DNA from 4 places in the Sporosarcina sp. NPDC096371 genome. Region 4 is predicted to be linked to each of the others. Evidence: a T-box and tRNA genes for the amino acid it is inferred to sense, from the RefSeq annotation. Region 4 holds a T-box; the other regions hold tRNA genes.

What was found. A T-box is a leader RNA that pairs with one kind of tRNA and senses whether it is charged. The one in region 4 lies ahead of argS (arginine--tRNA ligase), so its partner is inferred to be a tRNA-Arg.
Region 1: it has a tRNA-Arg gene. The T-box ahead of argS (arginine--tRNA ligase) is inferred to sense a tRNA for this amino acid. The anticodon was not compared.
Region 2: it has a tRNA-Arg gene. The T-box ahead of argS (arginine--tRNA ligase) is inferred to sense a tRNA for this amino acid. The anticodon was not compared.
Region 3: it has a tRNA-Arg gene. The T-box ahead of argS (arginine--tRNA ligase) is inferred to sense a tRNA for this amino acid. The anticodon was not compared.

The regions. Positions count from the first base shown of each region.
Region 1 is NZ_JBIWFE010000005.1:123,048-126,217, reverse strand. It holds gene ACIQ0H_RS14495 (M20 family metallopeptidase) at 1-54, shown strand, start outside; gene ACIQ0H_RS14490 (tRNA dihydrouridine synthase) at 269-1,246, shown strand; tRNA gene ACIQ0H_RS14485 (tRNA-Arg) at 1,706-1,779, opposite strand; gene ACIQ0H_RS14480 (RidA family protein) at 2,207-3,170, shown strand, end outside.
Region 2 is NZ_JBIWFE010000005.1:74,099-77,268, reverse strand. It holds gene ACIQ0H_RS14305 (YmaF family protein) at 199-522, shown strand; tRNA gene ACIQ0H_RS14300 (tRNA-Arg) at 1,201-1,272, opposite strand; gene clpP (ATP-dependent Clp endopeptidase proteolytic subunit ClpP) at 1,461-2,066, shown strand; partial or broken gene ACIQ0H_RS14290 (hypothetical protein) at 2,122-2,493, opposite strand; gene ACIQ0H_RS14285 (HPr family phosphocarrier protein) at 2,594-2,851, opposite strand; gene whiA (DNA-binding protein WhiA) at 2,877-3,170, opposite strand, start outside.
Region 3 is NZ_JBIWFE010000003.1:552,523-555,692, forward strand. It holds gene rph (ribonuclease PH) at 1-608, shown strand, start outside; gene ACIQ0H_RS11360 (XTP/dITP diphosphatase) at 608-1,222, shown strand; gene ACIQ0H_RS11365 (metallophosphoesterase) at 1,219-1,707, shown strand; tRNA gene ACIQ0H_RS11370 (tRNA-Arg) at 1,791-1,864, shown strand; gene ACIQ0H_RS11375 (hypothetical protein) at 2,643-2,885, shown strand; gene ACIQ0H_RS11380 (VanZ family protein) at 3,077-3,170, opposite strand, start outside.
Region 4 is NZ_JBIWFE010000002.1:266,463-269,632, forward strand. It holds gene argS (arginine--tRNA ligase) at 1-1,294, opposite strand, end outside; T-box leader at 1,348-1,538, opposite strand; cobalamin riboswitch at 1,809-1,993, shown strand; gene ACIQ0H_RS07245 (ribonucleoside-diphosphate reductase subunit alpha) at 2,164-3,170, shown strand, end outside.

The DNA.
Region 1 (3,170 bases), on a different contig from region 4:
AGTGAAATACCAACCCGCACAGCACTGTTATGTACATTAATTTGTACTTTATAGAAACGTTTAACATGAAAAAACGGTCCTCAAGGGCCGTTTTTTTCATGTCAGGTGCCAGGTTATAAAACAATTCGGAACCTGGACCCTTCACTAGAGTCGCTCACATCATTAATTCAGTGCAACAACAGAAAAATAATGATAGTATATTATGATGAGCAAAAGACCTCGCAAAAGCTAACATCACCTTTAGATGTTGCAAAAGGAGAAGATAATAATGAGTAACGAACATAATTTTTGGCTTGATTTACCGAAGCCGTTTTTTATATTAGCACCGATGGAAGATGTCACTGATGTTGTGTTTCGTCACGTCATTAGTGAAGCTGGAAAACCCGACGTATTTTTCACGGAATTCACTAATACAGAAAGTTATTGCCATCCTAACGGAAGAGAGAGTGTCCGTGGGCGTTTAATGTTTACAGATGATGAGCAACCGATTGTCGCGCATATTTGGGGCAATAAACCCGCATACTTTGAACAGATGAGTATCGATATGAAAAAACTCGGGTTTAAAGGAATCGATTTAAACATGGGATGCCCCGTACAAAACGTTGCGGCAAACGGAAAAGGCGCTGGACTCATACAGCATCCTGAAGTGGCAGCAGAAATTATTCAAGCAGCAAAAGCCGGCGGATTACCAGTTAGTGTAAAAACAAGAATAGGCTACGTCAAGGTTGAAGAATGGCGCGATTGGTTAACGCATGTATTGAAACAAGACATCGCGAATCTGTCCATTCACCTTCGTACACGCAAAGAAATGAGCAAAGTAGATGCACACTGGGAATTGATCCCCGAAATCAAAAAATTAAGGGATGAAATTGCTCCAAATACGTTATTAACCATTAACGGCGATATCCCTGACCGCGCAACAGGTTTAAAATTAGTCGAACAATACGGCGTGGATGGTGTCATGATTGGCCGCGGCGTTTTCACCAATCCATTTGCTTTTGAAAAAGAACCGAAAGAGCATAGTGTAAAAGAGCATCTCAACTTATTACTTTTACAATTAGATCTTCACGATAAATATTCAACAGAAGACGAACCACGTCCATTCAAGCCACTTCTTCGCTTTTTCAAAATCTATATTCGTGGCTTTAAAGGCGCAGCCGAGCTACGCAATGAATTAATGAATACTAAAACAACGGATGAAGTCCGCCGTTTAGTACAACAGGTAGTAGATAACGATTTAGTTTGAGGCAGAACCATGTGTGCCTGCAAAAAAGACTTGTTTTAACAGCAAGTCTTTTTTTGTATGTATGGTTTTATTCTATATTTGCTGAATTTATGATTTCCATCTAATCTCCAGCGAAGGCGCCTTGCAGGGGTAGCCGAAGCGATAAGACAAAGGAGGGATGCAGTTCAATCCCTCCCCGATAATGGTTTTCTATCAGGCTTATCTCGAGATGCATCCCCCAAGCGCTAAGCGTTGTTAGTAAGGTTATTTATGTCAACATACATATTGAACTCTCGAATCGCTATAATGTCTGCGGTTATTAGATTCATTATCGTACAGAATCACATTTACCACCTTCCCGAAAGAAGTTAAATAACGAGTACTAGGTTCTCCGCAAAACAAAAACACCTGAAACATTGAATTAACAATGTTTCAGGTGTTTTTATTGAATCTAACTTAACTCCATTTTGTTACCTCTTATGTCCCAGGAGGGATTCGAACCCCCGACCGACGGCTTAGAAGGCCGTTGCTCTATCCAGCTGAGCTACTGAGACGTGCGTTTCAAACTTTTAGAAATCCGGTCAAATCATGTTCTTAGACCAAAATTACTCTACAAACTATGATAACACATTCAATACGTTCTTTAAAGGTTTTATTTAATATATATATTTTTTCTACCACCAACTACAATACCTCTTGTGACACTGAATAAGAGGATTTCAATAGTTTCGAGTACCAGATTCTAAAACAATCCAGAATTCAACGAGAACGTGACACCCTTCACTTTTTTGCAATTATCTGGTATTAAATTTTAGTGCGAGGGAAGAGAACTTTTAACGAAATTCGCTATGAAGTGCTTGAGGGAATATATGTATAAATATTCGTTAACCTGTCAAGTATGATATAATTAATTCGATATCTTGATATTGAACAGTATAATTATCATTATCAATTAAATAATTTATCTAAAAGGGGAATACTATCATTAGCGGCTATAACACAGTATCAGCAAGAAATACGGAAAATGCTCCAAACAATATCGGTCCCTATTCACAAACTGCAGCTTTCTCACATTACAATAATCTTTCAGCTCAATTACCTATCGAACCCAAAACCGGTAAATTGGTAGCTGGTGGTATAAAAGAGCAGGCTGAACAGTGCTTTAAAAATATCAAGGCAATTTTAGACAGCATCGATCATGTTATGAGCGATGTTGTTAGAATCACTGTATTCGTTAAGAATATCAAAGATATTGACGCTGTAGACGAAGTTTATAAAACATTCTTCCCAACCTATGTTCCTACACGGACGGTAGTAGCAGTTGCAGCTTTACCTATGGATGCTTTGGTGCAAATTGAAGCACTTGTTTCACACGGTGAAGGTACAAAGCCAAACGCACCACAAGCAGGCGACCTCATAAAGCTTACAAATAACACGGCAAATGCACCAACAAGTTGTCTATCTACACAAACTGTGGCTTTCTCTCATTACAATAATCTTTCAGCTCAATTACCTATCGATCCGAAAACTGGCAGATTGGTACCTGGCGGTGTAAAAGAGCAGGCTGGACAGTGCTTGAAAAATATCAAGGCAATTTTAGAAAGTATCGACGTTCCTTTTGACGATATTGTTAAAATTAATATCTTCCTTAAAAACTTCTCGGATATTGAAGCCGTAAACGAAGTTTATACAACATTTTTCCCAGACTCGGCTATCGCCAGGGCCGCAGCCTATGTCCCTGCACGCACAACAATTGCAGCTTCAGCTTTACCTATGGATGCTTTGGTACAAATTGAAGCAGTGGTGTCACACGGAGATGGTACACCCCCACAAGCTGTTGAAGACAGACATGGAATCGTTATATGGGCAAATAACACTGAAAATGCACCAAAAAGTGCTCTATCTACACAAACTGTAGCGTTCTCTCATTACAATCACCTTTCAG
Region 2 (3,170 bases), on a different contig from region 4:
TATTCGCAACAGGAGGACCAAGGAATTAAGGCGTCGTTTTCACTTCCAATTTACAACATCACTAATTCTACATAGGTGCATAAGTAAACTTCTTAAATCATAGTCTCGATACGTAAGCAATTATAAGGGAGGTATTTTTCTTTGTTAGAATTTGATCAAAACGAACAACCGAATAAGGATAGTAATGACCAACAAAAAGTGCAGATTGAACAAGAAACCCAAACACATGTACATGAATTTACTGCAAGTACTAAATTAGCAGAGGAAAATGATGATAGGCATAATCATCGTTTCGCAGGTGTTACAAGCGAAATTATACCCACGAGAAACAGTCATGTTCATGCAATATTGGTAAATACCGACTTTTTAGATCATCATCATGAAGTTGGGATTACAACAGGACCTGCTATTAACGTTGGGCATGGAAAGCATATCCATTTAATTAACGGAACCACCACATTTGACGATGGTCATGTACATGAACTTTTATTCACTACTTTAATAGACAAACCACTTGTATGAATTGCAAACTTCGTGAATAAGTATGTTACAAGTCATAATAAATGTGATACTAAGTTAGATGTGAAGTGAAAAAGTCGAATTTATGAATAGTAATATCAGTCCCCCTCTTGTGTAGACACGGTTAAAAAGCGCTGCCGTCTACTGCAGAGGGGGACTATTTTTTATGGTTTAAAAAGTAACTTAGTTATAAAAAACAGGATTCCCCATCTGTAGTATTTTGGAACCTTGCGCTATGTCATCTCTTTCATCTATCCATTTTCATCAAGTCCTTGATCATCGATTGTGATGATAAGTGATAATTGACCTTATCGAATAAAAGTGTCTGTACATACTTTTTCAATATAGACACGTTCTAATGTCCAACTAACGAGCAGATGACAGTTTTTGTTTCCTTTGCGTAAAATGAGTTTGTCCATGTTGAACCGTTAGAATTCGTCAATGACTGATTGAATCGATAGAATGGTTTGCGACTCGGCTTGATTGGCAATACTTAGAATGTCGTTCAATAACACTAGATTTAATTTGATTTCGTTTTTTCAGTTCATGATCACCTGGTATATTATTTACGCTGATGACTGTAACCTGTGCGTTTTGCATTCGTGGTATTATTGCGTGGTGATTTGAATACAAAAACACCCGCCACTGAATGAACAATGACGGGTGCTTCGTTAAGCTATATGCCCTCGGCGGGAGTCGAACCCACATTTCAAGCTTCGGAGGCTTGCGTGCTATCCATTGCACCACGAGGACCTGATATTAAAACGGCTTTTGTAGCCGACAAGACTTATTATACTAATGTAGCGGCCTAAATGCAATAGTTATTTTAAAGCGTTATATTTGACCTTCGTTGACCATACTATGTATGATAAAATTACAGTTGAAGCGCAACCATGTTTCAGCAGACTGAAAAGACTATCCACCTTGAAGGAGGAAATGGAATGAATCTAATACCTACAGTAATTGAACAAACGAGTCGTGGAGAACGGGCTTACGATATTTATTCCCGTCTATTGAAAGACAGAATTATTATGCTTGGTAGTGGAATTGATGACAATGTGTCAAATGCCATCGTTGCACAACTTCTTTTCCTGGAAGCAGAAGATCCAGAAAAAGACATTTCAATTTACATCAATAGTCCAGGCGGAAGCATTACTGCTGGGATGGCAATCTACGATACAATGCAGTTCATCAAACCTGATGTTCAGACGATTTGTATCGGGATGGCTGCTTCAATGGGCGCATTCCTTCTTGCAGCGGGTACGAAAGGCAAACGTTTTGCACTTCCAAATGCAGAAGTAATGATTCACCAACCACTTGGCGGTGCACAAGGTCAAGCAACAGAAATAGAAATCGCAGCGAAGCGTATTCTATTCTTACGCGAGAAACTAAATGGTATTCTTGCAGAACGTACGGGTCAGCCAATCGAAGTACTTGCGAGAGATACAGACCGTGATAACTTCATGACTGCAGAACGTGCGAAAGAATACGGTTTAATTGACCATATTATCTCACGCAGTGATATGAAAGAGAAAGAAACAAAATAATCATTTTGAAAACCGACCTTATTGGGTCGGTTTTTTTATATGGTAGAGAGAGAGTTTACATATTTATGCGGGGGTAACTTGTCTTTGCGCGACAGGGACTTGCCTTTGCACGCCGGGGACTCGTCTTTGCGCGACAGGGACTCGTCTTTGCGCGACAAGGACTCACCTTTGCGCGACAGGGACTCGTCTTTGCGCGACGGGGACTCGCCTTTGCGCGACAGGGACTCGTCTTTGCGCCCCGAGGACTCGCCTTTGCGCGACAGGGACTCGTCTTTGCGCGACGGGGACTCGCCTTTGCGCGACGGGGACTCGTCTTTGCGCGACGGGGACTCGCCTTTGCGCGACAGGGACTCGTCTTTGCGCGACGGGGACTCGTCTTTGCGCGACGGGGACTCGTCTTTGCGCGACGGGGACTCGTCTTTGCGCGACGGGGACTCGTCTTTGCGCGACGGGGACTACCTCAAAATCGAGTAAAAAAAACCGTCTCCAACTATCGATTGACGATAAGAAACGGCCGGGATTTTCATTTAATTTTCATTTTCAACAAGTCCTGAAAGTGTGCTCAGTGCCTGATCTTCATCGATGCCATCTGCAACGAGCGTAACCGATGTGCCGCGTGCAATTGCCAGACTCATAATGCCCATGATACTTTTCGCATTCACTTGACGGTTTTCTTTTTTCAAGAAGATATCCGCTGTAAAGCGGTTTGCTTCTTGCACAAAAAGTGCCGCTTGTCTTGCTTGCAACCCTGTTTTCATTTTCACTTCCACTGTTCGTTCTGCCATGTATTCCCCAACTCCTGTCTATTTGTCAGCTTCCAATGCCCCCGTTACGGAGATTTTCTGCAATTTCCTCTATTTTTCGTAAGCGATGATTCACGCCCGATTTACTAACCGTTCCACCAGAAACCAATTCTCCGAGCTCTTTTAACGTAATATCCTGATTGTCTACTCGAAGTCGTGCGATTTCTTGTAGTCTGTCTGGCAATTGACCTAACCCAATCGTACTTTCGATAAACTTTATATTCTCAACTTGGCGCTGTGCAGCCCCAATTGTTTTATTCAAATTCGCTGTTTCACAATTCACAAGTCGGTTTACACTATT
Region 3 (3,170 bases), on a different contig from region 4:
TTTTACGTGGTAGCGGCAAAGGTTGGGTAACTGCAGAATATTCCATGTTGCCACGTGCAACTGGCCAACGCACGCAGCGCGAATCTTCAAAAGGTAAAGTCGGTGGACGTACTATGGAAATACAACGTCTAATTGGACGTGCATTGCGCGCAGTCACTAATTTAGAGGCGCTTGGTGAGCGGACGATTTGGATTGACTGTGATGTGATTCAAGCAGACGGAGGAACGCGCACAGCATCGATTACAGGTGCATTTGTAGCGATGACGATGGCGGTTGCTAAATTGCATGCGGACAAAGGATTGGCAACTTTCCCGATTTCTGATAACCTGGCAGCCATTAGTGTCGGGAAGACAACTGAAGGTCAGCTTATTCTTGACTTGGATTATGTGGAAGATTCATCAGCAGCTGTTGATATGAATGTAGTGATGACGGGTGCAGGTGCATTTGTTGAGTTACAGGGGACAGGCGAGGAATCGACATTCACACGTGAGGAAATGAATGGCTTGGTTTCGCTTGGAGAACAAGGGATTCATCAATTATTTGCCGTGCAATCCGAGGCGCTTGGTGAGATTGCTGATTTGATTGGCATGAAAGAAGTGGCTAAATGATGAAGGAAGTATTAATCGCAACGAATAATCTGGGTAAAGCAAAAGATTTTGATACGCTATTCAAGCCGTTTGGCGTGCGGGTTTTGACGTTGAATGATTTGGACGAGCCAATTGATGTGGAAGAGACGGGTGTCACGTTTGAAGACAATGCAATCCTGAAAGCAGAGACGGTTGCTCGTCTGCTAAATAAGATTGTGATTGCGGATGATAGTGGGCTTGAAATCGATGCACTGGATGGCGCTCCAGGCGTTTATTCTGCGCGTTATGCAGGCCCGGAGAAGAACGATGGTGACAATATCGATAAAGTGCTAAAAGAGCTAGCAGCGGTGCCTACAGAAGGTCGTACGGCACGTTTCCGTTGCGTACTGGCTGTGGCTGGACCTGGCATTCAAACAGAGACATTTTCGGGCAGCTGTGAAGGTTTGATCCACACAGAGCGCAAGGGAACAAATGGCTTTGGCTATGATCCAATTTTTTATGTACCGGAGCAGGGGCGAATGATGGCTGAATTGTCACCTGAAGAGAAAAGTCTAATTTCGCATCGTGGGGCGGCACTGGCTCAGTTAAAAGTACAGTTACCGCAATTTATGGAGAGTGTAGGTGATCACAAGTGAAACTAGTTGTCATGAGTGATTCGCATGGGGATAAGGAGACGGTGAAAGCCGTTTCTGCTCTACCTGCGGATGCGATTTTTCATTGTGGAGATAGTGAGTTGTCATTCGATGATCCGGTTTTGCATACAATGTATAGAGTGCGTGGCAATTGCGATCGTGATGCGCGGTTTCCAACGTCCATCGTTGTCGATGTACAGGTGAAAAAGGTTTTAGCTGTTCACGGTCATGAACATGATGTACGTTCATCGTTGATGGGGCTATATTACAGTGCCAAAGAACTTGGCGCAGATATTGTGTTGTTTGGCCATTCACATCTATACGGTGCTGAAATGAAGGACGGGATATTGTTCTTGAATCCAGGGAGTACAATGCAGCCACGGGGTGGTAAAGAGGCAACATATGCAGTTGTGGATTGGGACGAAACTGTGCGTGTAACATTCAAGAATATGAGACATGAAACGGTAGATTCAATTAAAATAAAATAAGTTGTTAAATAGTGTTGACTTTCGTTTTAATACAGGATATACTAAGTCTTGTCCTTAAGAGTTATTTAATAACTCAAGCACATGTCTCAGTAGCTCAGCTGGATAGAGCAACGGCCTTCTAAGCCGTCGGTCGGGGGTTCGAATCCCTCCTGGGACGTATCTAGGTTCGGAATGATTAAGTTTGAACTAATTAAAATCGCCTCAAATCCTTTAGTATTAAGGGTTTGAGGCGATTTTACTTTTTGAGGAATACGTTAGAAAAAGGATAGAAAATGAAAAGTTTCTATCCTTTTTCTACACAAACAAAAGTGGTTTGAAGACGGTGCTTTCCGGTTCTGAATTGAACACCCTTTACATATTTTGAGACGTGATGACGATTAGCCATCCGAAATGAAACAACTTTAAGAACCATCATCAAAGTGACTGATAAAAGGTTAATATGCATTTGGTAGCACTCTTCTCTACTGGATGAGGGGTCAATTATATGCCGTTGCCGTAATAGTGGTCGAAATGTATAGTGTAGGTATCAGGAGATTCTGTGCAGAGGACCGGAAAGCAAAACTTGGAACAGTTAGCATAAACCATATTGACTTGCAGGATAGGATAACATTCCAATATGTGGGGACATTCAAAAACACAATTATTACCTGTTAGTTAGGAGGACTGGATTAGAGGGAAAGAAAATTTGCATGACACAAGGAGGTCTCATCAGCTCCACTTTAAGTGGTGAGAATCATTCAACCCCGTAATGGACAAGAAGGGTTCGATGGGAAGTCAGAGCAGTGAATAAACTTACCAGAAAAGCAAGTGCACTTGAAAGCTCTCCATGTACTAAACAGAAGCTTTTCATTATCCTGAATTTTTACAATTTGAAATAACGCCTGAAACCCTTGATATCATTGGTTTTAGGCGCTTTTATTTGTTTTACGGTTGGCATGGTAAGTAAGACTAACCTAAAAGAAGAAGTAATAACTTTTGACGGAACTGTTGATAAAGTAGTTATTTCCGAAGATGGGAAATCAGTTGCATTAACTGCGGATAGCAAAATGGCAACACAAAAAGCACATAAATTAACTGTTAACAAGAGTAAAGCTGGCGATAAGCAATCGGGGGCTTTTGGCGAACAAGAGGGGATTCAACTCTATTTCCTTCTTGAACTAACGGTGCAGTTTAGTTGAAGAAGAGATATTATAATATAGGCATTATTGGAAGGGGTATTGATATTGCCTATCATTCCAAGGTTTTATTGGGGATTATTTGTTATTAGACAAAGTTAAAACTTTTTTCATTGAATAACTGGAATTGAACAAAAAAACCGAATAGCTACACTTTTTAGTGTCCACTATTCGGGGGAAGTTTAGTTTTTTATTTACTGAATAGCTGATATTAAAACTTCAATCGGGTAGTCTGAATCATTAACACGGCTTGTAAATACATATACAGGCTGATAGTAACCTTTTGTA
Region 4 (3,170 bases):
TAGTTGCCAAGTTAAACTCGATATCGTGTTTTCGGTGCTGCTTTAGATCACTGAAAATGATAGCACCAACGCCAATGGCCAGAGCAATCGCTTCTTTATTTAATAAGTTAGGGTTTTTTTCTTCAATATTTTTTTGTGCAAGGGCAATGGCATCGTTCAGCACTTCTTCCAATAATACGATTTTCCCTTTGCGTGTGGACATCTTTTTTCCGTCCTTCAAGATGAGTCCGAAAGGGATATGCTCGATTGTATCTGCCCAGTCGTAGCCCAGTTTGCCGAGTACCTGCTTCACTTGTGTGAAGTGAAAGCTTTGTTCATTGCCAACGACGTACAGCGATTTCACGAAGTTATAGGTTGTTTTTCTGTCGATGGCGGCGCTCAAATCACGAGTCGCATACAATGTAGCGCCATCTGATTTTTTAATCAAACAAGGCGGCATATCCTCATCGAGCTCAACGACTAACGCACCATCCGACTCCACCAACAGTCCTTTGTTAGCTAACTCGTTGACGACGGGTTCCATTTTGTCATTATAATAAGCTTCGCCGTTATACGAATCGAAGGTGATTCCTAGCAAGTCATAAATGCGTTGAAACTCTTTCAGTGATGCTGATTTGAACCATTTCCATAATGCGAGTGCCTCGGTATCGCCGTCTTCAAGCGCTTTGAAAGCTGCTCTACCTTGCTCATTTAGCGAGTCATCTAGCTCTGCTTCTTCGTGGAAACGGATGTACAGCCCCAATAGTGTTTGTATCGGTGCTTGTTGAACTTCTTGCTCACTTCCCCATTTCCGATACGCTGTGAGTAACTTACCGAACTGCGTTCCCCAATCGCCGATATAATTAATCTTCACGGTATTAAAACCATTCTTTTCGAGTAATAAAGCAATCGAATTACCGATGACGGTAGAGCGTAGATGGCCCATAGAAAACGGCTTTGCAATATTAGGGGAGGACAAATCAATCGTGACAACTCCGCCATTGCCATCATTATTGGAACCATAAGATGTGGATTGTTTGTGAATGGTTTGCAGTAAAAAACGAGTGATTTCAGAACGATTAACAAATATATTCACATAACCACCCATAGCTTGCGCTTTTAAGATTAACGGATGATTGATGGCTTGAGCCAGTTCTTCAGCAATGACAACGGGGGATTTTCGTAATTCCTTTGCAAACGGGAAACAGGGTAGTGCCAAGTCACCTAAATGTGTATGAACGGGCCGTTCAAGCATACTTTCTTGTATCGGAATCGGACTAAATTGTTGTAGAACTTGCAAAATATCTTTTTTCATCGCCAACCACTCCTCGTTTATTTATTTGAACAAAAAAAGCCCTCGTCTCAAATTAATGAGACGAAAGCTTAGCCTCCGCGGTACCACTCAAATTGCCCATACAGGGCCACTTTCTCATAACGGCGAGTCACCGGCTTTACAAGCATCTCAGAAGTGCGGTTCACAACCATTCTTTACTAGGCTCCCATCGTCCCTAGTTTGCTGAAAAAGAAATGACTGTTACTCTCTTCGTCATAGATATTGTATTTGAATGTAGCAAAATTGGAATCAGGTGTCAATGAGGAATCTGTCTATTCTAAAAAATGCGTGGTAGCAAAATATTTTTTGACTGCGCGATATTGTTTATAACTTTGTAGATAGTTACGTACATGTTGATAATGACGGTCACAATGATAAGCGAAAAAAACTGTGGATATGTGGATAAGCCTTTGTTAATCGAACGTAAAAACTTTTCTCCTATTTACGTTATAACCACAACATGTTAGGGTAAAGAAAGTAAATGAGACACAACATATAGTATTGAACGATGAAATGGTACCGACACCGGTTTAAAAGGGAATCCGAAATAATGGAGCTGTCCCCGCAACTGTAAGCGCCGACGACCGCCGAATAAGCCACTGTGGAGAGCACACCATGGGAAGGGCAAGGCAGGAAGGACGAAGCGTGAGCCAGGAGACCTGCCTTTCATCGTCAAGCGACACTTTCTTCGGGGGTTGAGAGGTTGAAGCGAATGGGATGCTGTTTTTTTCGTGAGGCCCTATTCCGTTTCCAACAACGAACCCATGGGCGATAGCTCTACCGATAAGGTGGACCTGTCGCTTTTTTAATGAAAACTTATAGACAACATATTAGACAACATATAGAAGGAGATGGTCGTTTTGACTACTAAAATTGCGAAAACTGGAATTGATCGTATAGTGGATGAGTTACAGGGTGAATTTGGTGCGGGGAAAATAGAACCGCTCGTCATCGCAAGTGAACGCTGGTTACAGAAAAATCCGGAGGGCTCTCAGTCTGAATGGACGAAAGCGATGACGTTAGAATCACTAAGCAACTTGGACGAGTCAACAACGTACTGGACATTTGTTGCAGCACGTATCCATCTCCGTGACGTCTATGCGCGACAAGAACAACTACGTGGGGCAAAAGTCTATACAGATTTTGCGAACAACGTTGCCCGTCTTGTTGATCAAGGCTTGTACACATCTGTATTGACAGAAAAATATTCACACGAAGACCTTGTCCATCTTGGACAGTTAATGGAACCCGAACGGGACAAGCTATTTACATATATCGGATTAAAAACGTTGATGGACCGCTATGTAGCAGTCGATTTCAATAAACAATCGGTTGAACTTCCACAAGAGCGTTGGTTGATTATTGCGATGATGCTCATGCAAAATGAAACGGAAAATCGTCTTGGAAAAGTAGCGGAGTCATACTGGGCAATGAGCAACTTGTTTATGACCGTGGCGACGCCGACATTGTCGAATGCTGGGAAACCACATGGTCAATTGTCGAGCTGCTTTATCGACACAGTCGACGATTCTTTGCAAGGAATCTACGACAGCAACACGGATATCGCCAACTTGTCGAAATACGGTGGCGGCATCGGTGTTTACATGGGGAAAGTGCGCAGTCGTGGTGCTTCCATCAGAGGATTTAAAGGTGCATCAAGCGGAGTCCTTCCGTGGATTAAACAGTTGAATAACACGGCAGTCAGTGTTGATCAGCTTGGACAACGCCAAGGTGCAATCGCCGTATACTTGGATGTTTTCCATAAAGATATTTTCACTTTCCTTGATTTGAAACTGAATAATGGCGACGAGCGCTTACGTGCGCATGATATTTTCACAGGTGTATGTTTACCGGATAT